Rubrivivax gelatinosus IL144: one gene and its partner. The protein of the gene in region 1 interacts with the protein of each later gene in a pairwise test. Links are inferred from orthologs where the notes say so. Each region holds a gene or a part of one and is shown in the gene's direction. Other genes may lie near its edges.

Region 1 (14,278 bases):
ACGTCGCCAAGCGTTTCGACGCCTACGGCTGGAACGTCGTCGGCCCGGTCGACGGCCATGACGTCGCCGCCGTCGACGCCGCGCTGACCCAGGCCCGCGCCTCGGCCACCAAGCCGACGCTGGTGATCTGCAAGACGACGATCGGCAAGGGCTCGCCCAACCGCGCCGGCACCTCCAAGGCGCACGGCGAGCCGCTGGGCGCCGCCGAGATCGCGCTGGTGCGCGAAGGCCTGGGCTGGAAGCACGAGCCCTTCGTCGTGCCCAAGACCGCCTACGCCGCCTGGGACGCGCGCAAGACCGGCAGCGCCGCGCAAGCCGCCTGGAACAAGGCCTTCGCCGCCTACCGCAGCGCCTTCCCCGAGCTGGCCGCCGAGTACGAGCGCCGCATGAAGGGCGAGCTGCCCGCCGGCTTCGCGCGCATCGCCGCCGACGCCGCGATCGCCGCGCACGACAAGGCCGAGACGGTGGCCACGCGCAAGGCCAGCCAGCTGGCCCTGGAAGCCTTCACCAAGGCCCTGCCCGAGCTGCTCGGCGGCTCGGCCGACCTGACCGGCTCCAACCTGACCAACACCAGCTCGACGCCGGCGCTGCGCTTCGGCGACGACGGCGCGGCCAACGGCGGCCGCCACATCAACTACGGCGTGCGCGAGTTCGGCATGGCGGCGGTGATGAACGGCGTCGCGCTGCACGGCGGCTTCATCCCCTACGGCGGCACCTTCCTCACGTTCAGCGACTACAGCCGCAACGCGATCCGCATGGCCGCGCTGATGAAGCAGCGTGTCGTGCACGTCTTCACCCACGACTCGATCGGCCTGGGCGAAGACGGCCCGACGCACCAGAGCGTCGAGCACGCCGCGTCGCTGCGCCTGATCCCGAACCTGGACGTCTGGCGCCCCGCCGACACCGCCGAGACGACGGTGGCCTGGACGGTGGCGATCGGCAACACCGACCGCCCGACGGCGCTGCTGCTGTCGCGCCAGAACCTGCCCTACGCGCCCAAGGCGACGCTGGAAGACATCGGCAAGGGCGCCTACGTGCTCGCCGAGCCGGCCGAGGTGGGCCTGAAGAAGGCGCCGCAGGCGGTGATCATCGCCACCGGCAGCGAGGTGCAGCTGGCGCTGCACGCGCAGGCGCAGCTGGCCGCCGCCGGCATCGCGGTGCGTGTCGTGAGCATGCCCAGCACGACGACCTTCGACCGCCAGAGCGTCGAGTACAAGCTCTCGGTGCTGCCGGCCAAGCTGCCGCGCATCGCCGTCGAGGCCGGCGTCACCGACGGCTGGTGGAAGTACGGCTGCGCGGCCGTCGTCGGTCTCGACCGCTACGGCGAAAGCGCGCCGGCCGGCGTGCTGTTCAAGCTCTTCGGCTTCACGCCGGAGAACGTCGCCGCGGTCGTGCGCAAGGTGCTCGACCGCTGACCCGGTGGCAGGCACCGTTCGCCTTTGCCCACCACCGCCTGCAGGGCGGCGCGTGACCCGTCGCGCCGCCTGCGGCAAGATCGCTCCCTAGTGGCGCCGGCCGGGCCGCGAGGTCCGGTCGCCCAGGCGCCGAAGCCCGTTCACCTTCACCGTTCAGGAGAGACGACATGACCATCAAGATCGGCATCAACGGCTTCGGCCGCATCGGGCGCATGGTGTTCCGCGCCGCGATCAAGCATTTCGACGACATCGAAGTCGTCGCGATCAACGATCTGCTGGAACCCGACTACCTGGCCTACATGCTGCAGTACGACAGCGTGCACGGCCGCTTCAAGGGCGACATCTCGGTCGACGGCCACACGCTGATCGTCAACGGCAAGAAGATCCGCCTCACCGCGATCAAGGATCCGGCCGAGCTGAAGTGGGGCGAGGTCGGCGCCGACATCGTCGTCGAATCGACGGGCCTGTTCCTGACCAAGGAAACCGCCGAGAAGCACCTGGCCGCCGGCGCCAAGAAGGTCATCATGAGCGCGCCGTCCAAGGACGACACGCCGATGTTCGTCTACGGCGTCAACGACAAGACCTACGCCGGCCAGGCCATCGTCTCCAACGCCAGCTGCACGACCAACTGCCTGGCGCCGGTCGCCAAGGTGCTCAACGACACCTTCGGCATCAAGCGCGGCCTGATGACCACGGTGCACGCCGCCACCGCGACGCAGAAGACCGTCGACGGCCCGAGCAACAAGGACTGGCGCGGCGGCCGCGGCATCCTCGAGAACATCATCCCCAGCTCCACCGGCGCCGCCAAGGCCGTCGGCAAGGTCATCCCCGAGCTGAACAAGAAGCTCACCGGCATGTCCTTCCGCGTGCCGACCTCCGACGTCTCGGTCGTCGACCTGACCGTCGAGCTGAACAAGGAAGCGAGCTACGAGGAAATCTGCGCGGCGATGAAGGCCGCCAGCGAGGGCCCGATGAAGGGCGTGCTCGGCTACACCACCGACAAGGTCGTCGCCACCGACTTCCGCGGCGAGAGCTGCACCTCGGTCTTCGACGCCGACGCCGGCATCGCGCTGGACAAGACCTTCGTGAAGGTCGTGGCCTGGTACGACAACGAGTGGGGCTACTCCTGCAAGGTTCTCGAGATGGTGCGAGTCATCTCGGCCTGAAGACCCTGAACCCGGCTGCGGCCGGGACTCGAAGACGGCCCCCACGCGGGGCCGTTTTTCATGGCCGGCGCGAGTTCAGCGCGCGCAGCGGTGAAAGCGTGTGCCGCCGGGCAGCGCCGCGTCGGCCAGGCGCGCCTGCAACGTCGCGTCGGCGCGCGCGACCCGCAGCCAGTGCTGCGGCGGCGGGGGCGGCAGGGCGACGGCGCGGGCCGTCTTCACGCCTTTGGTCGAGATGGCGGCGAGCCCGCGTTCGGCGTCTTCGCGCGAGTCGTGGCGCGACAGCACGAGGCCGGGGGCCAGCTCCGGCGGCGCCTCCAGCGTCTCGTAGGGCACACGCAGCTTCTGCAGCGCGTCGGCGCGCGAGCGCATCGAGGCGCCGTCGGGGAAGCGGCCGATGTAGACCAGCCAGACCGAGGGCTGGGCCTGGTCGCGCCGCTTCCAAAGGTCGCCCGGCAGGCCGGTGGCGATCAGCGCCTGTTCGGCGCTGGCGGCGTCGGCGTCGTTGAACGGGCCGGCCTCGACGCAGGCGACGCTGGCCGCCGCGGCGCTGGCGGCCTGAGGCGTGACGATGCGGATCGTCTCGGGCTGGATCTGCGCCGCCAGCCGTGCCGGCTCGCGCTGGCCGTGCTGCGGTGGCGGCACGGCGGGGTCGAGCCAGCCCCGCGCCCAGGCGAAGAACAGCAGGTTGGCGCCGATCAGCAGGGCGGCCAGGGCCCTCAGCATGTGTCGTCCCGCAGGCGAACGCTGACCTCGCCGCTGACCAGCGTGTGCAGCGTGCCGGCGCGCACGCGCAGCGCGCCGCGTTCGTCGACGCCTTCGGCGACGCCGTGCAGCGGTTCGGGGCCGGTGGTCGTCACCGGCAGGCCGGCGAGCAGGTCGCGGCGTTCGAAGCCGGCCTGGAAGGCGGCGAAGCCCTGGGCCTCGAAACGCAGCAGCGCCTGCACCAGCGGCGCCGCCACCGCGGCCAGCGCACGCGGCGCGCTGGCCTCGCCGTCGAGCTCCTGCAGGCAAGCGTAGCCGTGGGTCAGGCCTTCGGCCGGCTGCGGCAGCACGTTCAGGCCGACGCCGACGATGCACATGCGGCGCTGGCCGACCGGCACGGTCTCGATCAGGATGCCGCCGAGCTTGCGGCCGCGGCCGGGGCCGTCGAGGATCCAGAGGTCGTTGGGCCACTTCAGCCCGATGCGCGGCGGCGCGACGTCCAGCGCCTCGGCGAGCGCGACGCCGACCGCCAGCGACAGCCCCGACCAGTCGCGCGGCGCCAGCGGCAGCGACAGCGAGAAGGTCAGCGACGCACCCGCCGCACCCAGCCAGTCGCGGCCCAGGCGGCCGCGGCCGCCGGTCTGGTGTTCGGCCACCAGCAGGCAGGGCTCGGTGTCGCCGGCGCGGCGGCCGTAGGGCGCCCGCGGCAGGTCGCCGAAGCCGCGCAGCTCGCCCGGGCGCGTGACCGGCGCGTCGCGCTGGCCGGCCTGGGCGCGGGCGCGTTCGATCAGGCGGGTGTTGGTGGAATCGGTGCTCGCGACGACCTCGACGCTGACGCCGGGCAGCAGCGGCTGCAGCTGTTGCCAGACTTCCTCGGCACCCCAGCGCAGCGGCTCGGCCTGGCCGGCGTGAAATGGCGTGGGCACCGGGGCGTCCATGGTCTCAGCGGCGCTTGGGCGCGAGCATCGTGCCGCGGCAGTTCGGGCTGCCGCAGTGGCAGGCGTATTCCTTCTTAAGCTTGGCGGTGTAGCGCTCGTCGATCACCAGGCCGTAGTCGTAGAAAAGCTCTTCGCCGGCTTCGATGTCGCGCAGCGCGTCGATGAAGACGCGGCCGTCGGCCAGCTGCTGGGCCTCGCAGTTCGGGTCGCAGGCGTGGTTGATCCAGCGCGAGGCGTTGCCGCCGACGTTGGCGTCGATCACGTGGCCGTCGTCGACGTGGAAGTAGAAGGTGTGGTTGGGCTGGGCCGGGTCGTGCGGGTGGCGGCGCAGCGCTTCTGGCCAGTCGATCAGCTCGCCTTTGTATTCGATCAGACGCGTGCCGGCGGCGATCGCCTGCAATGCGAACACCCCCTTGCCGTGCACGCCGCTGCGCCGCACCTGGATGCGTCGCGCATCGCCCCTTGGCGCCGCTGGTTGCACGGTCTTCTTCATTGGGTACATTGAAATTACAGGGGCGCGCGCGTGTGTGCGTGCGCGTGAAAGACGGCGGATTTTAGGCACGGCTTGCTTCGCCGTGAGCCAAGGCAGACATGACCAAGACTCTCATCATTGCGGAGAAGCCCAGCGTCGCGCAGGACATCGCGCGTGCGCTGACGCCGGTCGCCGGCAAGTTCGAGAAACACGCCGACCATTTCGAGAACGACCAGTACGTCGTCACCTCGGCGGTCGGCCACCTCGTGGAGATCAAGGCTCCCGAGGCCTACGACGTCAAGCGCGGCAAGTGGAGCTTCGCCCATCTGCCGGTGGTGCCGCCGCACTTCGAGCTGGCGCCGATCGACAAGTCCAAGTCGCGGCTGTCGGCGGTGGTCAAGCTGGTCAAGCGCAAGGACGTCACCGATCTCGTCAACGCCTGCGACGCGGGGCGCGAAGGCGAGCTGATCTTCCGCCTGATCGTCCAGTACGCCGCGGCCGGCAAGCCCTTCACCAAGCCGATCCGCCGCCTGTGGCTGCAGAGCATGACGCCGCAGGCCATCCGCGACGGCTTCGACAAGCTGCGCAGCGACGAGCAGATGCAGGGCCTGGCCGACGCCGCGCGCAGCCGTTCCGAGGCGGACTGGCTGGTCGGCATCAACGGCACGCGCGCGATGACGGCCTTCAACTCGCGCGACGGCGGCTTCTTCCTCACCACGGTGGGCCGGGTGCAGACGCCGACGCTGTCGATCGTCGTCGAGCGCGAGGAGAAGATCCGCAAGCACGTTGCACGCGACTACTGGGAAGTGCGCGCCGCCTTCGACGCCCAGGCCGGGCAGTACGAGGGCAAGTGGTTCGACCCGAAGTGGAAGAAGAACCCCGACGACGCCGAAGCGCGTGCCGACCGCCTGTGGAACGAGGCCGACGCCCAGGCCATCGCCGCCGCCGTGCGCGGCCAGCCGGCCACCGTCACCGAGGAAGCCAAGCCCAGCTCGCAGAGCAGCCCGCTGCTCTACGACCTGACGACGCTGCAGCGCGAGGCCAACTCGCGCTTCGGTTTCTCGGCCAAGACGACGCTGTCGATCGCCCAGGCGCTGTACGAAAAGCACAAGGTGCTGACCTACCCGCGGACCGACTCGCGCGCGCTGCCCGAGGACTACGTGGCCGTCGTCAAGCAGACCTTCGCGATGCTCGCCGAGGAAGAGCTGCCGGGCCCGCTGGCGGCGCTGTCGCAGCACGCGCGCAAGGGGCTGGACGCCGGCTACGTGAAGCCCACCAAGCGTGTCTTCGACAACACCAAGGTCTCGGACCACTTCGCCATCATCCCGACGCTGCAGGCCCCGAAGAGCCTGACCGAGATCGAGGCCAAGCTCTACGACCTGGTCGTCAAGCGCTTCATCGCCGTGTTCTATCCGGCGGCCGAGTACATGGTCACGACGCGCATCAGCAAGGTCGCGACGGCCGGCGCGACGCACCACTTCCAGACCAACGGCAAGGTGCTGGTCAACCCGGGCTGGCTGGCGGTCTACGGCAAGGAAGCCCAGGACGAGGACGCCAACCTGGTGCCGGTGACGCAAGGCGAGACCGTGCGCACCGAGGGCGTGGACGTCAAACAGCTGAAGACCAAGCCGCCGGCGCGCTACACCGAAGCGACGCTGCTGTCGGCGATGGAAGGCGCGGGCAAGCTGATCGACGACGACGAGCTGCGCCAGGCCATGGCCGAGAAGGGCCTGGGCACGCCGGCGACGCGCGCCGCGATCATCGAAGGCCTGATCCTCGAGAAGTACATGCTGCGTGAAGGCCGCGAGCTGGTGCCCACCGCCAAGGCCTTCCAGCTGATGACGCTGCTCCGCGGCCTGGCGATCGAGGACCTGACCAAGCCCGAGCTGACCGGCAACTGGGAGTACCAGCTGTCGCAGATGGAGCACGGCAAGCTGAGCCGCGAGCGCTTCATGGCCGAGATCGCCAAGATGGCCGAGCGCATCGTCAAGAAGGCCAAGGAATACGACCGCGACACGATTCCCGGCGACTACGCGACGCTGGCCTCGCCCTGCCCGAACTGCGGCGGCGTGGTCAAGGAGAACTACCGCCGCTTCGCCTGCATCGGCGCCGCCGGTTCGCCCGAAGGTAGCGGCTGCGGCTTCAGCATCACCAAGCTGCCGGCCGGCCGCACCTTCGAGCTCGCCGAGGCCGACGCGCTGCTGCGCGACAAGCGCCTGGGCCCGCTGGAAGGCTTCCGTTCCAAGGCCGGCTGGCCGTTCAGCGCCGAGCTGCGCATCGTGCGCGACGAGGAGATCGGCAACTGGAAGCTGGAGTTCGACTTCGGCGACGACGACAAGCCCGCCGAAGGCGAAGGCGAGCCGGTGGACTTCAGCGGCCAGCAGAGCCTGGGCCCGTGCCCGAAGTGCCGCAGCCATGTCTACGAGCACGGCACGAGCTACGTCTGCGAGCACGCCGTCGGCCCGCACGCGACCTGCGACTTCAAGAGCGGCGCCGTGATCCTGCAGCAGCCGGTGACGCACGAGGAGATGACGCGCCTGCTGACCACCGGCCGCACCAAGCTGCTCGAGGACTTCGTCTCGAACAAGACCAAGCGCAAGTTCAAGGCCTTCCTCGTCTACGACACCAAGGAAGGCAAGGTCGGTTTCGAGTTCGAGCCGCGTGCCGCGCGGCCGCCGGCGAAGAAGGCGCCGGCACGCAAGACCGCGGCGTGAACGACGCGCCGCCGTGCCTGAGTGCGGCCGGCGCGGCGGCCAGCCGGCTGCGCGTGGCGGTCGTGCCCAATGCGCGCCGCACCGGCGCCGACGGCCTGCACGACGGCGCGCTGCGCGTGCGCCTGAACGCGCCGCCGGTCGACGGCAAGGCCAACGACACGCTCGTCGCCTGGCTGGCCGACGAGCTGGACCTGCCCAAGCGTGCGGTGCGGCTGACTCACGGCCAGACCGGGCGGCGCAAGACGATCGAGCTCGACGCCGCGCCCGAGGCCGTGGCGGCCTGGCTGCAGCGCGTGCTCGCCGGCTGATTCAGCGCAGCAGCGCCGCCAGCTGCCAGAGCGCAAAACCGGCCAGCAGCGCCGCCGACACGAGGTTGACCCGGTGCTGCCAGCGGGCATCGAAACGCGTGCGCAGCCGGCCGACTGCGCCGGCCAGGATGAACCACCACAGCGCCGAGCCGGCGGCGACGCCGGCGACCATCACCCACGGCGAGGCCACCGCGCTGCGCCCGGCCAGCGCGCCGAAGACGGCGATGAAGGACAGGATGGTCGTCGGATTGGCCAGCGTCAGCACGAAGGTGCCGGCGAAGAGCCGCGCCAGCGGCGCCCGCTCGCCGGGCCCGCCCGCGCGCCGCGCCGGCGGCTGGCGCGCGATGCGCCAGGCCATCCACAGCAGCAGCGCCGAGCCGCCGCCGGCCAGCAGCGTGCGCTGCTCGACGAGAAAGGCGATCAGCGCGGTGACGCCGAAGGCGCCGACGGCGCCGTAGATCGCGTCGGCGACCGCCGCGCCCAGCCCGGTGGCGATGCCGGCGGCGGCGCCGTACTGCAGCGTGCGCTGGATCGCCAGCAGGCCGATCTGGCCCACCGGCGCGGCGATCGACAGCCCGATCGCGCCGGCTTGCAGGAAGAGGGTGAGTTGAGCGTCCACGGCTTCATTGTGCGAAGCCTTTGGCGGTCGATCCAGGCGATTCCTCAGGCTGAATTCTTGCGATATACCTAAATTTCAGGCCAAACTGCCACATGACCGAAAACGTGCTCGACGACAAGGCCTGGAAGCTGCTGCTCGCGCTGCAGCGCGACGGTCGCGCCCCGCTGAAGGTGCTGGCCGAAGCCGCCGGGCTGTCGATCCCGGCGACGGCCGAACGCCTGAAGCGGCTGCAGGACGCCGGCGTCGTGCGCGGCGTCGCTGCCGACGTCGACGCCGCGCGTGCCGGCTACACGGTGCGCGCGATCGTCGGCCTCACCGTCTCCGGCCAGCCGGCGAAGAAGGCCTTTCTCGAGCAGATCGGCCGCGCCGCCGAGGTGCTGGAATGCCACCACGTCGCCGGTGCCGACTCGTATCTGCTGACCGTCGTCGCCGCCGACCTGCCGGCGCTGGAGGCCTTCCTCGGCTCGATCAACGCCTGGGGCGAGACGCGCACCCAGATCGTGTTCTCGACGCCGATCCCGCGCCGCGGCCTGGTGCCGCCGGGCACGCTGCGCTGAAAGCCCGCCCGGGCGGATGCGGGACAATCCCGCCATGAACCCGATCGACGACATCGCCGCCTACATGGACCGCGTCGGCGCCGCCGCGCGCGCCGCTTCCACCGCGATGGCGCGTGCCGGCTCCGCCGCCAAGGACGACGCGCTGCGCCGCCTGGCCGCCGCGCTGCGCACGAAGCTCGGCCCGCTGCAGCAGGCCAACGAACTCGACCTCGCCGCCGCGCGCGCCGCCGGGCTGGCCGAGCCGATGGTCGACCGGCTCAAGCTCACGGCCAAGGTCGTCGAGACGGTCGCCGAAGGCTGCGAGCAGATCGCCGCGATGCCCGACCCGATCGGCGAGATCAGCGAGCTGCGCCGCCGCCCGACCGGCATCTCGGTGGGCCGCATGCGCGTGCCGCTGGGCGTCTTCGGCATGATCTACGAGAGCCGCCCGAACGTGACGATCGAGGCCGCGTCGCTGGCGATCAAGAGCGGCAACGCCTGCATCCTGCGCGGCGGCTCGGAGGCGCTGCATTCCAACCTCGCGCTGTGGAAGCTGGTGCAGGGCGCGCTGGTCGAAGCCGGCCTGCCGGCCGACGCGGTGCAGCTCGTCGAGACCACCGACCGCGCCGCGGTCGGGCGGCTGATCACGATGCCGCAGTACGTCGACGTCGTCATCCCGCGCGGCGGCAAGAGCCTGATCGAGCGCATCGCTGCCGAGGCGCGCGTGCCGGTCATCAAGCACCTGGACGGCAACTGCCATATTTACGTCGACGCCGAGGTCGACCTGGAGCAGGCGGTCGTCGTCACCGACAACGCCAAGACGCAGAAGTACAGCCCCTGCAACGCGACCGAGTCGCTGCTGGTGCACGCGGCGCAGGCCGCGGCCTTCCTGCCGCGCATCGGCGCGGTCTTCGCCGCCAAGGGCGTCGAGATGCGCTGCTGCCCGGCCGCCAAGGCGATGCTCGCCGCCGTGCCCGGCGCGCGGGTCGTCGACGCCACCGAGGCCGACTGGGACACCGAGTACCTGGCGCCGGTCATCAGCATCAAGGTCGTCGCCGGCCTCGACGAGGCCATCGCCCACGTCAACCGCCACGGCTCGCACCACACCGACACCATCCTGACGACGAACCACCCGAACGCGATGCGCTTCCTGCGCGAGGTCGATTCGGCCAGCGTGATGGTCAACGCCAGCACGCGTTTCGCCGACGGCTTCGAGTACGGCCTGGGCGCCGAGATCGGCATCTCGACCGACAAGTTCCACGCCCGCGGCCCGGTCGGCCTGGAGGGGCTGACCTCGCTGAAGTGGATCGTGCTCGGCCAGGGCGAGATCCGGCGCTGACCGTGTCCGCACTGCAGATCGCCGTGCTGGCCCTTGCGGCCGTGCTCGTGTTCTGGATGGTCGGCGCCTACAACCGGCTGATGGCGCTGCGCACGGCCATCGGCACCGCCTGGCAGCAGGTCGCCGAGGCGCTGGCACGCCGCGGCGAGGCCGCGCAGGCGCTGGCCCAGGCGCTGCGCGAACCGATGGCCGGCGAAGCCAAGGCGCTGGACGCGCTGCTCGCCGCCGAGGCCCAGGTGCGCGAGGCCGCCGCTGCGCTGGGCGCGCGTCCGGTGCGGCTGGAGGCCGCGCTGGTGCTGGTCAAGGGGGAGGCGGCGATGGGCGCCGCGGCCAGCCGCGTGCTGGCGCTGCTGGAGCAGCATCCGCTGCTGAAGGTCGAGCCGGCGATCGCCGAGCAGGCCGTGGTGCTGGCCGACGGCGGTTCGCGGCTGGCTTTCGCGCGCCAGCGCTTCAACGAAGCCGGCGCCGCCTACGACGAGGCGATCGCCGAGTTCCCGACGCGGCTGCTGGTGCCGCTGTACCGCTTCGGGCCGGCCGGCCGGCTCTGAATCAGGACTGGCCGACGATGGCCGCGGTGGCCACCAGTTCGTCGAACAGCGCCTTGCTGACCTGGCCCGAGACCGCGTAGGGGTCCAGCGTCGCGGTCTCCGAGTACTTCAGGAGCAGCGCCGGGTTCAGCCGCGCGATGCTGACCTGGCCCATCGACCAGCCGGCGAAGCGGCGTTCGCCGATCTCCTCGTAGCTGAGGATCTCGACCTCGGTGTGGCGCGGGTCGCCGACGATGCGCGCGTACAGGCGGTTGACGGCGCTGCGGCCGCCTTCGAGCACCTGCACGAAGATGCCGTCGGAATAACACAGCACCCCGGTGATGCCCAGCGCCGGGTTCTGCGCACGCGAGGCGCGCAGGATGGACTGCAGCTCCTCGGGGTCCAGCGCCGGCACGGCGCGGCTGACGTACATGAGGCGGACGAGCATCGCGGGCCTTTCAGTCTTGCTTGCGCGGCAGCAGCGAGAGGAATTCGCGCCGCAGGTTCGGATCCTTCAGGAACGCGCCGCGCATCACGCTGTTGACCATCGCGCTGTCGGTGTCCTTGACGCCGCGCCAGTGCATGCAGAAGTGGTCGGCTTCCATCACGATGGCCAGGCCGTCGGGGCGCACGCGCTCCTGCAGTTCGTTGGCGAGCATCGTCACCGCCTCCTCCTGGATCTGCGGCCGGCTCATGATCCAGTCGGTGATGCGGGCGTACTTGGACAGCCCGATCAGGTTGCTGTGCTCGTTGGGCAGCAGGCCGATCCAGACCTTGCCGAAGATCGGGCACAGGTGGTGGCTGCAGGCGCTGCGCACGGTGATCGGGCCGACGATCATCAGCTCGTTCAGGCGCTCGGCGTTGGGGAACTCGGTCACCGACGGCATCGGGTGGAAGCGGCCGCGGAAGACCTCGTCGATGTACATCTTGGCCACCCGCTTGGCCGTCTCCTGCGTGTTGTGGTCGCTCTCGGTGTCGATGACCAGCGCGCGCAGCAGCTCCTCGAGCTTGGCCTGCACCTCCTTCTTCAGCTCGGGCAGTTCGCCCTCGCGCACGAAGTCGGCGATGTTGTCGTTGGCGTGGAAGCGCTTGTCCGCGCAGACCAGGCGGTAGCGGATGCGTTCGGAGACCGGCAGCGTGGCCAGTTCATCCTCGCTGCGCAGCAGGCGCGGCGTCGCGGGCTCCGGGGGCAGGACGGTCTTGGCCATGGGAAGAGGCGGGCCGGTCGGCCGGTGGCGAAGGGACTCGGTATTGTGCGGCGCGCTTCGCCAGCGTGCAGGCTCCGCTTAGACTGCCCTGGTGACCACTCCGACTTCGTCCGTGCCGCTGTCGCGGCTGCTCGACCTGACCGCCGACGCCGTGCTCGCGGTGCGCCAGGGCCGTTCGCTGACCGACGTGCTGGCGCGCGTGGCGCCCGATGCGCGTCCCGGCGTGCAGGCGCTCACTTTTCACGTGATGCGCTGGCTGGGCAGCGCCGGCGAGGTGCGCGCCATCGTTGCGCCGAAGACGCCGCCGCCGCACGTCGAATCGCTGCTGCTGACCGCGCTGGCGCTGCTCTGGCCGACCGGCGAGCCCTCGCCTTATGCCGACCACACGCTGGTCGACCAGGCGGTGCATGCGGCGCGCCACCGCACGCCGGTCGCCGCCGGCTTCATCAACGCCGTGCTGCGCCGCTTCGTGCGCGAGCGCGAGCACCTCGCCAATTCGGCGCGGCACCAGCCGCTGGGCGCCTTCAACCACCCGCTGTGGTGGATCGAGCGCGTGCGCCACGACTGGCCGACGCAGTGGCAGGCGCTGCTTGCGGCGGCCAACGTGCACCCGCCTTTCACGCTGCGCGTCAACCGCCGCCGCGGCAGCGGCGAGGCCTATCTGCAGCGCCTCGCGGCGCAGGGGCGCGCCGCCAGCCTGGTCGACGACCCGGCGCTCGGCGGCCAGGCCATCGTGCTCGCCGAGCCCTGCCCGGTGACGCAGCTGCCCGGTTTCGCCGAAGGCGAGGTCTCGGTGCAGGACGCGGCCGCGCAGCGCGCCGCGCCGCTGCTCGTCGGCGCGGGGCTGCCGGCCGGCGCGCGTGTGCTCGACGCCTGCGCCGCCCCGGGCGGCAAGACCGCGCACCTGCTGGAACTTGCCGACCTGGACCTGCTGGCGCTGGACAGCGACCCGGTGCGCCTGGTGCGCGTGCAGGAGAACCTGCACCGGCTGCAGCTGCAGGCCCAGGTACGCGCCAGCGACGCGCGCGACACCGCGAACTGGTGGGACGGCCGCCCCTTCGACGCCATCCTGCTCGACGCGCCCTGCAGCGCCTCGGGCATCGTGCGCCGCCACCCCGACGTGCGCTGGCTGCGCCGTCCCGACGACATCACCGCGCTGGCACGGCTGCAGGCCGAGATGCTGGACGCGCTGTGGCCGCTGCTAGCCCCCGGCGGGCGCCTGGTCTACGCCACCTGCTCGCTGTTCCGCAGCGAGGGTGCCGAGCAGATCGACGCGTTTTTGCAACGCCACGGCGACGCCGGAGCGAGCCTCGATCCGCAGTCGCCCGGACACCTGCTGCCGCTGGCCGACAATTCGCCGCATCCGTCGGCCACGCCGCGCCGCGCGCTGCACGACGGCTTCTACTACGCCCTGATCCACAAGGCCTGAGCCCCGAGTCCTTCCCGTCATGCGATTGCCGCCGGTCCGCCGAAGACTGCTGCTGGGCCTGGGGCTGTCGGTCCTGCTCGGCTGGGCGGGTGCGGCCGGCGCCGCTCCCGGGGGCCAGGGCGTCGAGCTGATCCAGCTGCAGACCGGCCGCAGCGAAGGTGCGCTGACGCTGGAGTTCGCCGCCCGCGTGACGCTGCCCAAGGCCGTCGAGGACGCGATGATGCGCGGCGTGCCGGTGTACTTCGTCGCCCAGGCGACGCTGCGCCGCGACCGCTGGTACTGGCGCGACGAACGCATCGCGCGCGTCTCGCGCAGCTGGCGCGTCGTCTACCAGGCGCTGACCTCCAGCTGGCGTGTCGGCCTCGGCGGCCTGAACCAGACCTACCCCACGCTGGCCGAGGCGATGGCCGCGGTCACGCGCAGCGCCGGCTGGCGCATCGCCGACCTGTCGCAGCTCGAGTCCGGCAAGGACTACTACATCGAGTTCAGCTGGCGCCTGGACACCAGCCAGCTGCCCAGCCCGATGCAGATCGGCCTGGGCGGCCAGGCCGACTGGGCGATCGGCGCGGAGCGCGAGTTGCCGGTCGAGCTGCCATGAGTCGCACGGCCCGCTGGATCTGGATCGTCGCGCTGGTCGCGGGCACCGGCGCCGCGCTCGTGCTGGCCTTCGTGCTGTCGCTGTCGACGGCCGGCGGCGGTTTCTACGAGCGCCATTTCGTCTGGCTGTTCTGGGTGAACGCCGCAGTCGCCGGGCTGCTGCTGCTGGTCATCGGCATTGCCTCGGTGCGGCTGGTGCTGCGGCTCAAACGCGGCAAGTTCGGCAGCAAGCTGCTGATCAAGCTGGCCGGCATCTTCGCGCTGGTCGGCGTGCTGCCGGGGCTGGTGATCTACACCGTGTCCTACCA
Region 2 (14,460 bases), 160 kb from region 1 along the record:
CCCGACCCTGCCGACGCAGGGCCGACCGGCATGGCGCCGCCCGGCGCATGCCGGCGACAACCGGCATCGCCATGTCCCGTTCCGCCCCGCTGAAGTACCTCCACCCCGGCTGGTTCACCGTCGTGATGGGCTTGTGCGGCCTGTCGCTCGCCTGGTATCGCGCGGTGCCGCTGATGGGCGAGATGGCCGGCGCGATCGCACTCGCGCTCGGCGTGCTGGCAGCGCTGGTCTTCGCCGTGCTCGCCGTCGCCTTCGGGCTTCGGCTGTCGCGCCACCCCGAGGCCTGGCGCGAGGACCGCCGGCACCCTGTGCGCTACCCCTTCGTCGCCGCGATGCCGGTGGCGGTGATCCTGCTGGCGACGGTGGCCACGGCGCTGCTGGGGCCCGCGCGCTGGATCGAAGCCGTCTGGTGGCTGGGCTGCATGGTCCAGCTCGCGGTCACCGTCTGGGTGCTGCAGCACTGGTGGCACGACGCCCAGTCCGGCGGCCTGCAGTGGCCCGGCGTCACGCCGGCGATGCTGATCCCGGTGGTCGGCAACGTGCTGGCGCCCTTGGCCGGCGTGCCGCTGGGGCGCGTCGAATGGTCGGCGGCGCAGTTCGGCGTCGGCCTCGTGTTCTGGCCGGTGGTCATCGGCCTGCTGGCCACGCGTGTCGCGCTGCGCGGGCCCTGGCCGGAACGCTTCCGGCCGACGGCCTTCATCCTCGTCGCGCCGCCGGCGGTGGTCGGGCTGTCGGCGCTGCAGTTCGGCGCCTCGGCGCTGCTGGCCTGGATGTGCTGGGGCGCGGCGGCGTTCGCCGTCGTCTGGGCGGGCACGCAGGCGCGGCGCATCGCGGCGCTGCCCTTCGCGCTGCCGCACTGGGGGCTGTCGTTCCCGCTGGCGGCTTTTGCGGCGCTGACGCTGCGCCTGGCCGAGCCGGGCAGCGCGCTGGCCGGCTTCGCGCCGGTGGTGCTGGCGCTGGCCTCGCTGGTCATCGCCTGGCTGTCGCTGGCGACCTGGCGCGGCCTGCGCGACGGCTCGCTGCTGGCGCCCGAGCCGGTGGCGACGATCCAGCCGGCGGCGGCCTGAACCGCCGCCGGCCGGTCACGCTCAGTTGACGTTCACCGCGCTCCAGGCGGCGGCCACCGCGTTCACTTCGGCCGAGCCGGCGCCGTAGAGGTCGGCGGCGGCCGACAGCGTGGCGCTGCGGGCGGCGGCGTAGTTGGTGCTGGAGGTCATGTAGACCGTCAGTGCGCGGTACCAGATCTTCTCGGCCTTGCCGTGGCCGATGCCCGCGAGCGTGCCGGTGCCGTTGGCCACGCGCGTGTTCGACGCGCTGCAGGTGCGGCTGGGCTGGCCGGCGGTCGTGCCTTCGGCGAGCAGGTAGAAGAAGTGGTTGGCGACGCCCGAGCTGTAGTGCACGTCCAGCGAGGACAGGCCCGAGTACCAGCAGTCGGCCGAGGCACCGTCGCTGCTCGGCTGGATCATCGAGCGGATGAAGCCGGTGCCGTTCTTGAACAGCTTCTCGCCCATCAGGTAGTCGGGCGTGTCCTTGGCGTTGGCGGCGTAGAACTCGACCATCGTGCCGAAGATGTCGCTGGTGGCCTCGTTCAGGCCGCCGGACTCGCCGGAATAGACCAGGCCGGCGGTGCGCGAGGTCACGCCGTGCGACATCTCGTGGCCCGCGACGTCCAGCGACACGAGCGGGTAGATGCTGGAGTTGCCGTCGCCGAAGGTCATGCAGAAGCAGCTGTCGCTCCAGAACGCGTTGGCGTAGTTGCGCTTGTAGTGCACGCGGCTCTGCGCGCCGACGCCGTTGTCGGCGATGCCGTTGCGGCCGTGCACGTTCTGGAAGTAGTCCCAGGTCATCGCGACGCCGTACTGCGCGTCGACGGCCACCGTCGCGCGGTCGCTGGTCGTGCCGTTGCCCCAGACGTTGTCGCTGTCGCTCAGCGCCTTGCCGGTGCCGAAGCCGCGGTTGTTCATGTCGACAGTGTTCTGGCCCCCGCGCGTCGTGTCCTTGAGCACGTAGCTGCTGCCCGAGCTCTCGGTCGTCAGCGGCACGCTGCCCAGGAACAGCGAGTTGCCGGTGCCGGCGGCCGGCGCGGTCTGGATGTCGTCCCAGCTCTCGATGACCTGGGCGCTGGCGGCGTCGACGATGACGTGCAGCGCGCTGGGCGTGCCGTCCTCGCCTTCGCTGTCGAGCACCACGTCCCAGGCCAGCACCGGGCGGTCGCCGCGCGCGTGCACGACGAGCTCGGGCGCCTGGCGCAGTGCACCGCTGTGCGTCGCCAGCGCCGTGCGCAGCGCGTCGGCGGCACTGCGGCCGGGCTTGGTGCCCAGCGTCAGGGCGCGGCGCAGCGTCAGCGTGGCGTCGAGGAAAGCGCCGCTGCGGCTGCCGTGCACGACGACGTCGCCACCGATGACGCGCAGGCCACGGTAGCGGCGGTCCAGGCGCACGTGCTCGCGGCCGTCGGCGTCGATGACCATGTTGCGCACGGCCCAGGTCTGGCCGGCGCCGTGCAGCGTGCGGCCGGCATAGGCCTGCACGTGGGACAGCGCACGCGCGCTGGCGGCGCGGCTCTGGTCGGCACTCGGTGCGGCGCCTGCCGTCGTGGTGGCCAGGGCCGCGGCTGCGGCGAGGATCGAGAACGTGATGCGGACACGCCGCGAGGAAGTCTGGGTCACGGGGGTTTCGCTCCTGTCTTGATGTTGTCTTTGGTCACGCCACGCAAGGCGCGAGCCATCCTAGGAGCCGAATCCCGCGGGCCGGGCCGCGCATTCGTGGGGGTTAGGGGGCGTGGGATTCCCGATTGCCATCAGGCCGACATGAACACACCCACTCCCCCCGATCCGCGCCCGGACCCCGCAGCCGACCCGGGCGGTCAGCCTTCGCCCAAGGGCGCCGACGACGGCGTGCTGGAGTCGCTGGGCAAGGCCGTGAGCCGCCCGGTGACCGACGCCGCCGCGGCCGAAGACCCGGCGCTGCCGCAGCCGGGCGCACCCGAGCGCTGAACTCAGCGCGCCAGCGGCGTCACCGGCGCCGTCCCCGGCAGGTCGGCAATGTGGGCGTCGTCGCCCCAGGCCTCGATCGTCAGCGCGCCGTCGTGCCAGCGCAGCCGGTTCAGGCCGGTGTTCGGGATCAGGCAGGCGCGGGCGCCATCCAGCGCTTCGCCGCGGGCGTGGCGCCACAGCATGTCGAGCACGCCGCCGTGCGTGACGACGGCGACGCGGCCGCCCTCGTGCGCGGCGGCCAGGCGGGCGACGGCGCCGAGCACGCGCGTGCTGAAGTCGCGCACGCTCTCGCCGCCGGGCAAGGCGAAGTCGGCGCGGCGTTCGATCCAGCGCGCCCACAGATCGGCGTGTTCGACGCGGATCGTCGGCACGTCCAGGCCTTCGAGGATGCCGAAGCCTTGTTCGCGCAGCCCCGGTTCGGGGCGCGTGTCCAGCTTCCAGGCGCGGGCCAGCGGCTGGGCGGTCTGCATCGCGCGTACGAGGTCGCTGGCGTAGAGCGCGTCGACCGGCTCCGGGGCCAGCCGTTCGGCCAGGCGTTCGGCCTGCAGGCGGCCGGTGGCGTTGAGCGGGACGTCGATGCGGCCCTGGAAACGCTGCTGGCGGTTCCAGTCGGTCTCGCCGTGGCGGATGAAGAGGAATTCGGTCATCGCCGGCGAGTATGCCGCCGGCTCAAAGCAGTTCGATGAGCCGCCGGGCGGCGCGTTCGGGGCTCTGCTCGTGCAGCAGATGGCCGCCGGGCCAGGTCTGCACCTCGGCCTGCGGCAGGTGGCGCTGCAGCACGCGGCGCAGCGGTCGCTCGCGGATCCAGCCGTCCTCGCGGCCGAGCACGAAGGCCGCCGGGCAGGGCAGCGCGGCGCAGCCCGGCAGCAGCGAGGGCAGGTCGGCGGCGGCCATGAAGCTCATGGCGCCGCGCACGTGCGTCGGCTGCGCGAACAGCGTGCGATAGAGGCGGCGTTCGGCCTCGGGCAGCTTGCTGCCGGTGGAGTCGAGCAGCCAGTCGAGCATGCCGGTGGGGCCCACGGCCCAGGCCAGCATCGAGGTCACCGGCGCCGAGGTCGCGAACGGATGCACCAGCGGCGCCATCCACTGCATGTAATAAGCGGGCGGCGCCACCAGCGAAGGCGCGAAGCCCAACACCGCCTTCGGCGGCCGCGGCGCGTCCAGCGCCCAGCGCAGCGCCAGCGCGGCGCCGGCCGAATGTCCGGCGACCAGTGCCGGGCGCGGCAGCTCCAGCGCCAGCAGCAGCGAGGCGATGGCTTCGCGCAGCCGCGGCAGCGTCAGCGCGTCGAAGCGGGCGCCGGTCGTGAAGCCGTGGCCCGGCAGGTCGGGTGCGACGACGGTGCCGTGCGCCACCAGGTGCGGCAGCATGCCGGCGAACGAGTGCGAGGAGCCGCCCGAGCCGTGCAGCAGCAGGATCACCGGGCCGCGGCCGGCGACCTGCACGTGCCAGTCGACTTCGCCGGTGCGCACCGAGCGGCTGAACTCACGCAGCGGCCAGTCGGCGGGGGGCAGGCTCATCGCGGAGCGCAAGCAAGACAGGGCATGGCGGCCGAGCATAGCCGCCCGCCGCGGCACCCCGCTTCACCGGGCGCAAGCCGTGCGGCTGGGCGGCAATGGGCGCAAAACGCATAAGGATCGGCGATTTCATTCGTTCTTCGCTTGCTTCCTCGTTCCTAGCATGGACTGCATCCCCGACCGAACGGATCCTGCATGAACATCACCCGATTCCCTTGGCGCGCCACGCTGGCCGCCGCCACGCTGGCCGTCGCCGCTGCCGGCGCCTGGGCCAAGGACGTGACGCTGCTGAACGTCTCCTACGACCCGACGCGCGAGCTCTACCAGGACTTCAACAAGGCCTTCGCCGCCCACTGGAAGGCCAAGACCGGCGACAACGTGACGATCAAGCAGTCGCACGGCGGCTCGGGCAAGCAGGCGCGTTCGGTCATCGACGGCCTGGACGCCGACGTCGTGACGCTGGCGCTGGCCTACGACATCGACGAGATCGCGGAAAAGGCCAAGCTGCTGGCGCCCGACTGGCAGAAGCGCCTGAAGCACAACAGCGCGCCCTACACCTCGACCATCGTGTTCCTGGTGCGCAAGGGCAACCCGAAGGGCATCAAGGACTGGGACGACCTGATCAAGCCCGGCATCTCGGTCATCACGCCGAACCCCAAGACCTCCGGCGGCGCACGCTGGAACTATCTCGCCGCCTGGGGCTACGCGCAGAAGAAGTACGGCTCCGAAGCCAAGGCCAAGGAGTTCGTCGGCAAGATCCTGGCGAACGTGCCGGTGCTCGACAGCGGCGCGCGCGGCGCGACGACGACCTTCGTCGAACGCGGCGTCGGCGACGTGCTGCTGGCCTGGGAGAACGAGGCGCTGCTGGCGCTGAAGGAGCTGGGCCCGGACAAGTTCGACATCGTCGCGCCCTCGCTGTCCATCCTGGCCGAGCCGCCGGTGGCCGTGGTCGACAAGGTCGTCGACCGCAAGGGCACACGCGCCGTCGCCCAGGCCTACCTGGAGTACCTGTACTCGCCCGAAGGCCAGGACATCGCCGGGCAGAACTACTACCGCCCGATCGATCCGAAGGCGGCGGCGAAGTACGAAAAGCAGTTCCCCAAGGTCACGCTGTTCACGATCGACCAGGTGTTCGGCGGCTGGGCCAAGGCGCAGCAGACGCACTTCGCCGACGGCGGCACCTTCGACCAGATCTACGTGCGCAAGTGACCCCCGCGGGCCGGCGCCCGCATCCGCGGGGACAGACGCCGCTCGCATAACGATCCTCGAAACGCTTCGTAGGCGGCCGTCATGTGCTGCCTACGATGCGTTCAGCTTCGTATTTCGCCCCTTCCCATGAGCAAACCGATGAAGCGCGTGCGCACGGCACGGCGCGTGGAGGCCTGATGCCGTTCTCACGCGCGCTGCTGCGCCGCCACACCGTCCTGCCCGGCTTCGACCTCGCGTTCGGCTTCGCGCTGCTGTACGTGTGCCTGCTGGTGCTGGTGCCGCTGTCGGCCGCCTTCCTGAAGACGGCGACGCTGAGTTGGGACGCCTTCGTCGCCGCGACGATGTCGCCGCGTGTCGTCGCCTCCTACCGGCTGACCTTCGGCGCCTCGCTCGCGGCGGCGCTGGTCAACGCCGTGTTCGGCCTGCTCGTCGCCTGGGTGCTGGTGCGCTACCGCTTCCCGGGCCGGCGCCTGGTCGACGCGCTCGTGGACCTGCCGTTCGCGCTGCCGACCGCGGTGGCCGGCATCGCGCTGACCGCGATCTATGCCCAGAACGGCGCCATCGGCCAGTGGCTGCCGTTCAAGGTGGCGTTCACGCCGGTCGGCGTCTTCGTCGCGCTGGTCTTCATCGGCCTGCCCTTCGTCGTGCGCACCGTGCAGCCGGTGCTGGAAGACGTGAACCGCGAGTTCGAGGAAGCCGCCGCGACGCTGGGCGCGACGCGCTGGCAGACGGTGACACAGGTGGTGCTGCCGATCGTCATGCCGGCGCTCTTGACCGGCTTCGCGCTCGCCTTCGCGCGTGCGCTGGGCGAGTACGGCTCGGTGATCTTCATCGCCGGCAACATGCCGATGGTCAGCGAGATCACGCCGCTGATCATCATCACCAAGCTCGAGCAGTACGACTACGCCGGCGCCACCGCGGTGGCGGTGGTGATGCTGACGGTGTCCTTCGTGCTGCTGCTGGTCATCAACGCGCTGCAGGCCTGGGCGCGTAAACGCCAGGGGGGCGTGTGAATACGACGACCACTCGGCTGCGTGGCGGCTGGCGCGCCGTCGTGCGGCGCAAGACCGAATCCTGGCCGACGGCGGCACCCGCGGTCGAACGCCGCCTGGGCGCCACCGAGGAGCCGGCCTGGGTGCGCCGGCTGCTGATCGGCACCGCGCTGGTGTTCCTGACGCTGTTCCTCTTCGTGCCGCTGGCCACCGTCTTCCACGAGGCGCTGAAGAAAGGCTGGGCGGTCTACCTGGCGGCCATCGTCGAGCCCGACGCGCTGTCGGCGGTCAAGCTGACGCTGCTGGCGGCGGTGATCAGCGTGCCGCTGAACCTCGTGTTCGGCATCGCCGCGGCCTGGTGCATCGCCAAGTTCGACTTCCGCGGCAAGAACCTGCTGCTGACGCTGATCGACCTGCCGTTCTCGGTGAGCCCGGTGATCGCCGGCCTGATCTACGTGCTCGTCTTCGGCATGCAGGGCTGGTTCGGCGAGTGGCTGCGCGACCATGACCTGAAGATCATCTTCGCCGTGCCCGGCATCGTGCTGGCCACCGTCTTCGTCACCTTCCCCTTCGTCGCGCGCGAGCTGATCCCGCTGATGCAGGCCCAAGGCGTCGAGCAGGAGGAGGCGGCGCGTGTGCTCGGCGCCGGCGGCTGGCAGATCTTCCGCCGCGTGACGCTGCCCAACGTGAAGTGGGCGCTGCTGTACGGCGTGATCCTCTGCAACGCGCGCGCGATGGGCGAGTTCGGCGCCGTCAGCGTCGTCAGCGGCCACATCCGCGGCGAGACCAACACGATGCCGCTGCACATCGAGATCCTCTACAACGAATACCAGTTCGCCGCCGCTTTCGCGGTCGCGTCGCTGCTCGCGGCGCTGGCGCTGGTCACGCTGGTGCTGAAGTACGCCGTCGAGCAGCGCGTGAAGGCGACGATGAAGGGAGCTGCCGGTGAGCATTGAAGTCCGCAACCTGAAGAAGCGTTTCGGCAGCACGGTCGTCTGCGACGACCTCAACCTCGACATCCCGTCCGGCGAACTGGTCGCGCTGCTGGGCCCCTCGGGCTCGGGCAAGACGACGCTGCTGCGCATCATCGCCGGGCTCGAAGTGCCTGATTCGGGCAGCGTGCACTTCCACGGCGAGGACGCGACGAACACCGACGTGCGCGAGCGCAACGTCGGCTTCGTCTTCCAGCACTACGCGCTGTTCGGCCACATGACGATCTTCGAGAACGTCGCCTTCGGCCTGCGCGTGCGCCCCAAACACCGGCGCCCCGACGACGCGACGATCCGGCGCAAGGTGACCGAGCTGCTGGAGCTGGTGCAGCTGGGCCCGCTGCTCGACCGCTATCCGCACCAGCTCTCCGGCGGCCAGCGCCAGCGCGTGGCGCTGGCGCGTGCGCTGGCCGTCGAGCCCAAGGTGCTGCTGCTCGACGAGCCCTTCGGCGCGCTCGACGCCAAGGTGCGCAAGGAGCTGCGCCGCTGGCTGCGCCGGCTGCACGACGAGGTGCATGTCACCAGCGTCTTCGTCACCCACGACCAGGAAGAGGCGATGGAAGTCGCCGACCGCGTCGTCGTGATGAACGCCGGCCGCATCGAGCAGGAAGGCGCTCCGGACCAGGTCTACGACCATCCGGCGACGCCTTTCGTGCTGCAGTTCCTGGGCGACGTGAACCTGTTCCGCGGCCGCTTCGGCGTGCCCGACGGCGAGACCGGCTACGTGCGCCCGCACGAGCTGGACATCCTGGGCGACGCCGCGCCCGACGCGCTGCCGGCGACGCTGGCGCACACGCTGACGGTGGGCGCGCACACGCGGCTGGAGTTCCGCCGTGGCGACGACGGCGGCTTCGTCGACGTCGAGATGCTGCGCGCCGACTACGTCGCGCTGCGCGAGCGCCTGGGGCTGGCCGTCGGCGGCCACTACCACCTGCGGCCGCGGCGCGTGACGCGCTTCGTGGCGGGCAGCGTTTAGGCGGCGCGGCTCAGCTCGCGGCGCCGACGAGCGCCGCACCCAGCGGCGAGCCGAGCACCGCCAGCGCCGCCACGTTGAGCATCACCGTCGCCCAGAACACGCGGCGGAAGGCCGGCTTGCTCGACTTGTGGCGCAGCCACTGCTGCGCCAGCAGCGCGCCCGGCCAGCCACCGAGCAGCGCCAGCGCGTGCAGCGTGCTCTCCGGCGTGCGCCAGGCGCCGCGTTCGGCGGCCGACTTGTCCAGCGCGTAGGCCACGACGCTGACCAAGCTGGCCGCGAGGTACAGCCCGCCGACCCACCGGGGCAGTCCCCAGAGCACCGAGAGGCCCAGGTACAGCAGCAGGAAGGCGGGGATCGTGAACAGCGTCGCGGTGCCCCAAGGCGCCGGGCGCGCGCGGGGCGCCCGCGGCGGCGTGCGCCGCTGCGCGAGGGGCTGGACCTTGCACGCGCGCTTGCCCTTGGGCCCGAGTTCGATCTCGAACGACACCGCCTGGCCGAGCCGCGGCCGCGGCTCGCCCTTGGGCCATGCCGAGACGTGCATGAAGATCGGCTCGCCGCCCTGGGTCGACTCGATCGTGCCGAAGCCACGCTCGTCGTTCCAGCGGGTGAGCCTGCCGGCTAAGCGCATCGGGACGTCGAGCGGCTGTCCCGCAGCGGGGACGCCTTAGCGCAGAGCGATCGAGACCGACCGGGCCTGCTTCGCGTAGACCTCGGCCGAGGCGAACGCCGGGTCGGCCTGGCCCACCCTCTGCACGACCACTTGGAGCTTGACGTCGCAGCGCGCCACCGCGCCACGCGGATAAGTGCTCGAGAAGCTGAGTCCATCGATCGCCTTGCCCAGATCCAGCGAATAAGACACGCCGGACGTGTCGCTGGCGAGACTGCCGGACACCACGCCCAGTCCGGGTGAGCCACTGCCCTTGTTGCCGTTGACGTCGGTGCAATCGATGCTGGCGTAATGCGACGAGCCCACCTCCGCCGCGCTCAAGCGGATGGGCAGCGTGCGCTGCGTGATGGGCAGCGTCGTTCGCGACGCGGGACTCAAGATGTCGAATGGCGCCGGCAACTCCACCGTCGAGACCTCGGTCGTGGTGCCGCGAACGAACTCGAAGCGCAATGGCGTGACGCCCGACGACGGATCGATCTTGGACACATAAGGCTTTGCCCCGGTGATCAGCGTGATCAGGGCGTCGCCGAGGAGCGTCGTGATGTCTCCTCCCGGGATATGGAAGCCTTGGCTTCCCTTGGGCGTGACCAGCCGCAGGCTGTCGCCGCCGTCGATCTCGACATTGAAGCGCAGGTCGCTGCCGGTGCTGAAACCAGCCTGCGCTTGCACGCTGGAGCCATCGCCGACGACGGCGAAATACGCGCGGAGTTCGTTCGTTTTCAGCGAACTGGAGGGTTTGCATCCCGTCGCACAAACGAGGTGATCCGCTTCGCCGTTGTCGTCCACGACCCCGCCGCCGCACGCCGCGAGGGCGCCGACGAGCGCCACGCCGGCCACGGCGCGTGCAGGCCTTGCGGCCAGCCATTCGAGTTTCCCCGCCATTCGCATCTCTCCCTGAGTGCTTTTTTCGATGTCATTCGATCGTATCGTGCCGGTCCTGCGCGGCCGCACGAACACGAGTGTTCGTCCCCGGAATTGGGGTCGTGTTGGCGGTCCGATCGCATTCGACACTCAGGAAATCGAAGAAGAACGTCCTCAATTCGATCGAATTCGGCCTGATGCATTGTGTTGCGCCGATCGCGAACGAGATGACGGCGGCCGGGCCATCACGCCCGCTCCGGCGGCGGGCCGGCCTTCGGAATGCCCTTGATCAGGGCTCGACCACCACCCCCACCGGCGCCGCCAGCGCCCGGTCGACCAGCTCCCGGTCCAGCGGCGCCGCGAAGGTGCGGATGAAGTCGTAGACGTAGTCGCGCAGGTATGCGCCGCGGCGCAGGCCGACGTGCGTCATGTTGGTGGCGAAGAGATGGCGCGCGTCGATGGCGCGCAGGCCGGGGTCGCGCTGCTCGTCGTAGGCCATCGAGGCGATGATGCCCACGCCCATGCCCAGCTCGACGTAGGTCTTGATGACGTCGGCGTCCATCGCCGACAGCACCAGCTCCAGCGCCAGGCCTTTCTGGCTGAAGGCCTCGTCGATCTGGCTGCGGCCGGTGTAGCCGGGTTCGTAGGTGATCAGCGGGAAGGCGGCCAGGCGCTCCAGCGTCAGCGGCGCGCCGCGTTCGGCGTCCCGCGCCAGCTCGTGGCCCGCCGGCACGATCACCGAGTGCGTCCAGCGGTAGCAGGGCAGCGCCACCAGCTCGGGGTAGTGGGCGATCAGCGCGGTGGCCACGCCGAGGTCGGCCTCGCCTTCGAGCAGCAGCTCGGCCACCTGCTTGGGCGAGCCCTGGTGCAGGCGCAGCTGCACGTTGGGATGCGTGGCGCGGAAGTCGCGCACCGCGGTGGGCAGCGCGTAGCGCGCCTGCGAGTGCGTCGCGGCGATGACCAGCGTGCCCTTGCCCTGCCCGGCGTAGTCGTCGCCGGCGCGCTTCAGGTTGTCGGCTTCCTGCAGCAGGCGCTCGACGATCGGCAGGATGGTCGCGCCCGGTGCGGTCAGCCCGGTCAGGCGCTTGCCGGCGCGCACGAAGATCTCGACGCCGAGCTCGGTCTCCAGCTCGCGGATCTGGCGGCTGACGCCGGGCTGCGAGGTGTGCAGCACCTGCGCGACCTCGGTGAGGTTGAAGCCCCGGCGCACCGTTTCGCGCACCGATCGCAGCTGCTGGAAGTTCACGCCCGCCTCCTCGATAGGACGCGGCCATTATTCGCGCCACCGTCGCGGCGCGCGTCCCTTCAACTGCGGGCGGTCGAGCCCTGGTCGAACACCGCCACCGCCTCCGACAGCGCCACCGCCTGCTGGCGCAGGCTGGCGGCCGCGGCGGCGGTCTCTTCGACCAGCGCGGCGTTCTGCTGCGTCGAGCGGTCCAGTTCGTTGACGGCCTCGTTGACCTGGCCGATGCCTTCGCTCTGCTCGCGTGCCGCGGCGCTGATCTCGGCCAGCAGGTCGCCGACGCGGTGCACCTGCTGCACCAGGCGCTCCATCGCCTCGCCGGTGTCGCCGGCCTGACGGTTGCCGGCCTCGACACGCTCCTGCGACTCGGCGATCAGGCGCTTGATCTCGCGTGCCGCCTCGGCCGAACGTTTGGCCAGCGCGCGCACCTCGGCGGCGACGACCGCGAAGCCGCGGCCCTGTTCGCCGGCGCGTGCGGCTTCCACCGCGGCGTTCAGCGCCAGCAGGTTGGTCTGGAAGGCGATGCCGTCGATGACGCCGACGATCTCGCCGATGCGCGCCGAGCTGCCGCTGATCTCGGTCATCGTCGCCACCATCTGGCCGACGGCCTGGCCGCCGTGGGCGGCGGCGGCGGTGGCTTCCTCGGCCAGGTCGTGTGCGGCGGCGGCGCTGTCGGCCGTCTGGCGCACGTTGCCGGTCATCTGCTGCATCGACGCCGCGGCCTGCTGCAGGCTGGCGGCGGTCTGCTCGGTGCGCTGCGACAGGTCCAGGTTGCCGGCGGCGATCTCGCGGCTGGCGTTGCCCAGGCCGTCGACCTGGTTGGCGACGTCGTCGATCAGCGAGCGCAGGTTCAGGCCGGACTGGTTCACCGAGCGCAGCAGCATGCCGACGTCGTCGGCGCGGTCCAGCAGCTGCGTGCTGCCCGGCTGGCCGGTCGCCACCTTCAGCGACTGCTCGGCGGCCACGCGGATCGGCTGCGTGACCTGCTGGCGCAGCCAGAGCCCGGCGGCGAGTGCGCCGGCGGCCGCAGCCGCCGCCACGGCCCCGATCACCGGCGTCGGAGCGCCGACGGCGGCTGCGGCGGCAACAGCCGGCAGCGCCGCCACCAGCACGCCCAGCCGCACGCGCCAGGCCAGCGACATGCGCTGTCGGATCGACAGCAGCGCGCCGATGCCGGTGCGCACCAGCAGCCCGCATTCGATCGCCAGACCCTTGGCGCGGCCCTCGCGGATCTCCTTGTAGAGCGCTTCGGCGCCCTGGATCTCCTCGGGCGTGGGCCGCGTGCGCACCGACAGGTGGCCGACGATGCGGCCGTCGCGCACGATGGGCGCGACGTTGGCGCGCACCCAGTAGTGGTCGCCGTTCTTGCGGCGGTTCTTGACGATGCCGGTCCAGGCCTGGCCGGCCTTCAGCGTCGTCCACATGTCGGCGAAGGCCGCCGGTGGCACGTCGGGGTGGCGCACGATGTTGTGCGCTTTGCCGACGAGTTCCTCGCGGCTGTAGCCGGAGATCGCCACGAAGGCCGCGTTGGCATAGGTGATCTTGCCGCGCGGGTCGGTCATCGACATCAGCGTCGTTCCGTCGGGGAACGGGTGTTCACGCTGCGTCACAGGCAGGTTCTGGCGCATGTTGGCTTCTTGTTGTCGAGGCGTTGACGGGATGCCTTGTGTCCGCCTGCGTCGGGCCAACACTGTCCCGGTGCTATCGACGCCGAACCTTGCCAGCTTGAGCTTGTGTTTTTATGGGTTTGTTCTAGCGCAAATTCATACCGTTCTCATTCCACAGGCTGGGATGGATGTAAACCGAATCCAACGGCAGCCGGCGACCCGCCAGATGGTCTTCGACGCACTGCAGCGCCAGCGGGCTGCGCAGCCGCGCCGCCTGGGCGCGGATCTCTTCGGGCCGCAGCCACAGGGTGCGCACGATGCCGGCGTCCAAGCGGCGGCCCGGCAGCGGCTCGCCGACACGGCCGGTGTAGGCGATGCGCAGATAGGTGCGGTCGTCGCCGGGCCGTGGCGTGAAGCGCGACAGGTACAGCCCCAGCAGCGCCTCGGGCGTGAAGGCGCGGGCGGTCTCTTCCAGCGCCTCGCGCACCACGGCTTGCTGCGGTGACTCGCCGCACTCCAGGTGCCCGGCCGGGTTGTTCAGGCGCAGGCCGTCGGCCGTCTCTTCCTCGACGAGCAGGTAGCGGCCCTCGTGTTCGACGACGGCGGCGACGGTGACGAAGGGGGTCCAGCGGGTGCTCGGCATCGCCGGATCGTAGCGGCGAGTTGTGGTAGCTTCCGACGCCCCCGGGCGCCGGCACCAGGCGCCCGCGGCGGCAATTTCAGCAACGTAGGTTAGGAGATCCCCATGCTGATCGGTGTGCCGCTGGAGACGGCGCAGGGCGAGACGCGTGTCGCCGTCACCCCGGAGACGGCGAAGAAACTGAAGGCGCAGGGCCACACCGTGAAGGTGCAGAGCGGCGCGGGCGTGGCGGCGAGTGCGCCGGACGAGGCCTACGCGGCCGTCGGCGCGGAGATCTGCGACCGTGCCACCGCGTTCGGCTGCGAGCTGGTGCTCAAGGTGCGCAGCCCGGATGCCGAGGAGCTCGCGCTGATGAAGCCCGGCACGGCGCTGGTCGGCATGTTGAACCCGTTCGACAAGCCCGGCCTGCAGGCGCTGGCCTCTGCCGGTTTGACCGCCTTCGCGCTCGAAGCCGCGCCGCGCACGACGCGGGCGCAAAGCATGGACGTGCTGTCCAGCCAGGCCAACATCGGCGGCTACAAGGCCGTGATGATGGCCGCGGACAAGTACCAGCGCCTGTTCCCGATGCTGATGACCGCCGCCGGCACGATCAAGGCCGCGCGTGTCGTCATCCTGGGTGTCGGCGTCGCTGGCCTGCAGGCCATCGCCACGGCCAAGCGCCTGGGCGCGGTCATCGAGGCCTCGGACGTTCGTCCCAGCGTCAAGGAACAGGTCGAGTCGCTGGGCGCCAAGTTCATCGAGGTGCCTTACGAGACGGCCGAAGAGAAG

What was found.
Region 2: the proteins of RGE_RS21830 (region 1) and RGE_RS22540 interact in binary tests that used the Escherichia coli proteins (3 or more experiments, as listed by UniProt). The link is inferred for Rubrivivax gelatinosus IL144 from one-to-one orthologs.

The regions. Positions count from the first base shown.
Region 1 is NC_017075.1:4,782,133-4,796,410, reverse strand. Bases 8,272-11,067 are described here. They hold RGE_RS21830 (glutamate-5-semialdehyde dehydrogenase), read left to right. Parts: upstream 8,272-8,925; coding sequence 8,926-10,209; downstream 10,210-11,067. Other genes in these bases: RGE_RS21820 (BLUF domain-containing protein), read right to left, coding at 10,759-11,067; RGE_RS21825 (LemA family protein), read left to right, coding at 10,212-10,757; RGE_RS21835 (Lrp/AsnC family transcriptional regulator), read left to right, coding at 8,427-8,891; RGE_RS21840 (LysE/ArgO family amino acid transporter), read right to left, coding at 8,272-8,334. Also shown: tkt (transketolase), read left to right, coding at 1-1,415; gap (type I glyceraldehyde-3-phosphate dehydrogenase), read left to right, coding at 1,583-2,581; RGE_RS21865 (hypothetical protein), read right to left, coding at 2,657-3,304; RGE_RS21860 (biotin--[acetyl-CoA-carboxylase] ligase), read right to left, coding at 3,298-4,221; RGE_RS21855 (SET domain-containing protein), read right to left, coding at 4,226-4,714; RGE_RS21850 (DNA topoisomerase III), read left to right, coding at 4,813-7,407; RGE_RS21845 (DUF167 domain-containing protein), read left to right, coding at 7,404-7,715; more of RGE_RS21840, read right to left, coding at 7,717-8,271; more of RGE_RS21820, read right to left, coding at 11,068-11,184; folE (GTP cyclohydrolase I), read right to left, coding at 11,195-11,944; 16S rRNA (cytosine(967)-C(5))-methyltransferase RsmB, read left to right, coding at 12,036-13,373; RGE_RS21805 (DUF4390 domain-containing protein), read left to right, coding at 13,393-13,971; RGE_RS21800 (sensor histidine kinase), read left to right, coding at 13,968-14,278. UniProt on the Escherichia coli protein: Catalyzes the NADPH-dependent reduction of L-glutamate 5-phosphate into L-glutamate 5-semialdehyde and phosphate. The product spontaneously undergoes cyclization to form 1-pyrroline-5-carboxylate.
Region 2 is NC_017075.1:4,941,130-4,955,589, reverse strand. What follows is about bases 6,687-9,664. They hold RGE_RS22540 (sulfate/molybdate ABC transporter ATP-binding protein), read left to right. Parts: upstream 6,687-7,654; coding sequence 7,655-8,674; downstream 8,675-9,664. Other genes in these bases: RGE_RS22530 (hypothetical protein), read right to left, coding at 9,339-9,664; RGE_RS22535 (DUF1294 domain-containing protein), read right to left, coding at 8,685-9,302; cysW (sulfate ABC transporter permease subunit CysW), read left to right, coding at 6,772-7,665; cysT (sulfate ABC transporter permease subunit CysT), read left to right, coding at 6,687-6,730. Outside these bases: RGE_RS22575 (SLAC1 anion channel family protein), read left to right, coding at 72-1,067; RGE_RS22570 (M4 family metallopeptidase), read right to left, coding at 1,089-2,666; RGE_RS24220 (hypothetical protein), read left to right, coding at 2,808-2,993; RGE_RS22565 (histidine phosphatase family protein), read right to left, coding at 2,996-3,640; alpha/beta fold hydrolase BchO, read right to left, coding at 3,663-4,511; RGE_RS22555 (sulfate ABC transporter substrate-binding protein), read left to right, coding at 4,704-5,717; more of cysT, read left to right, coding at 5,894-6,686; more of RGE_RS22530, read right to left, coding at 9,665-10,223; RGE_RS22525 (CysB family HTH-type transcriptional regulator), read right to left, coding at 10,492-11,448; RGE_RS22520 (methyl-accepting chemotaxis protein), read right to left, coding at 11,508-13,073; RGE_RS22515 (NUDIX hydrolase), read right to left, coding at 13,198-13,695; RGE_RS22510 (Re/Si-specific NAD(P)(+) transhydrogenase subunit alpha), read left to right, coding at 13,798-14,460. UniProt on the Escherichia coli protein: Part of the ABC transporter complex CysAWTP involved in sulfate/thiosulfate import. Responsible for energy coupling to the transport system.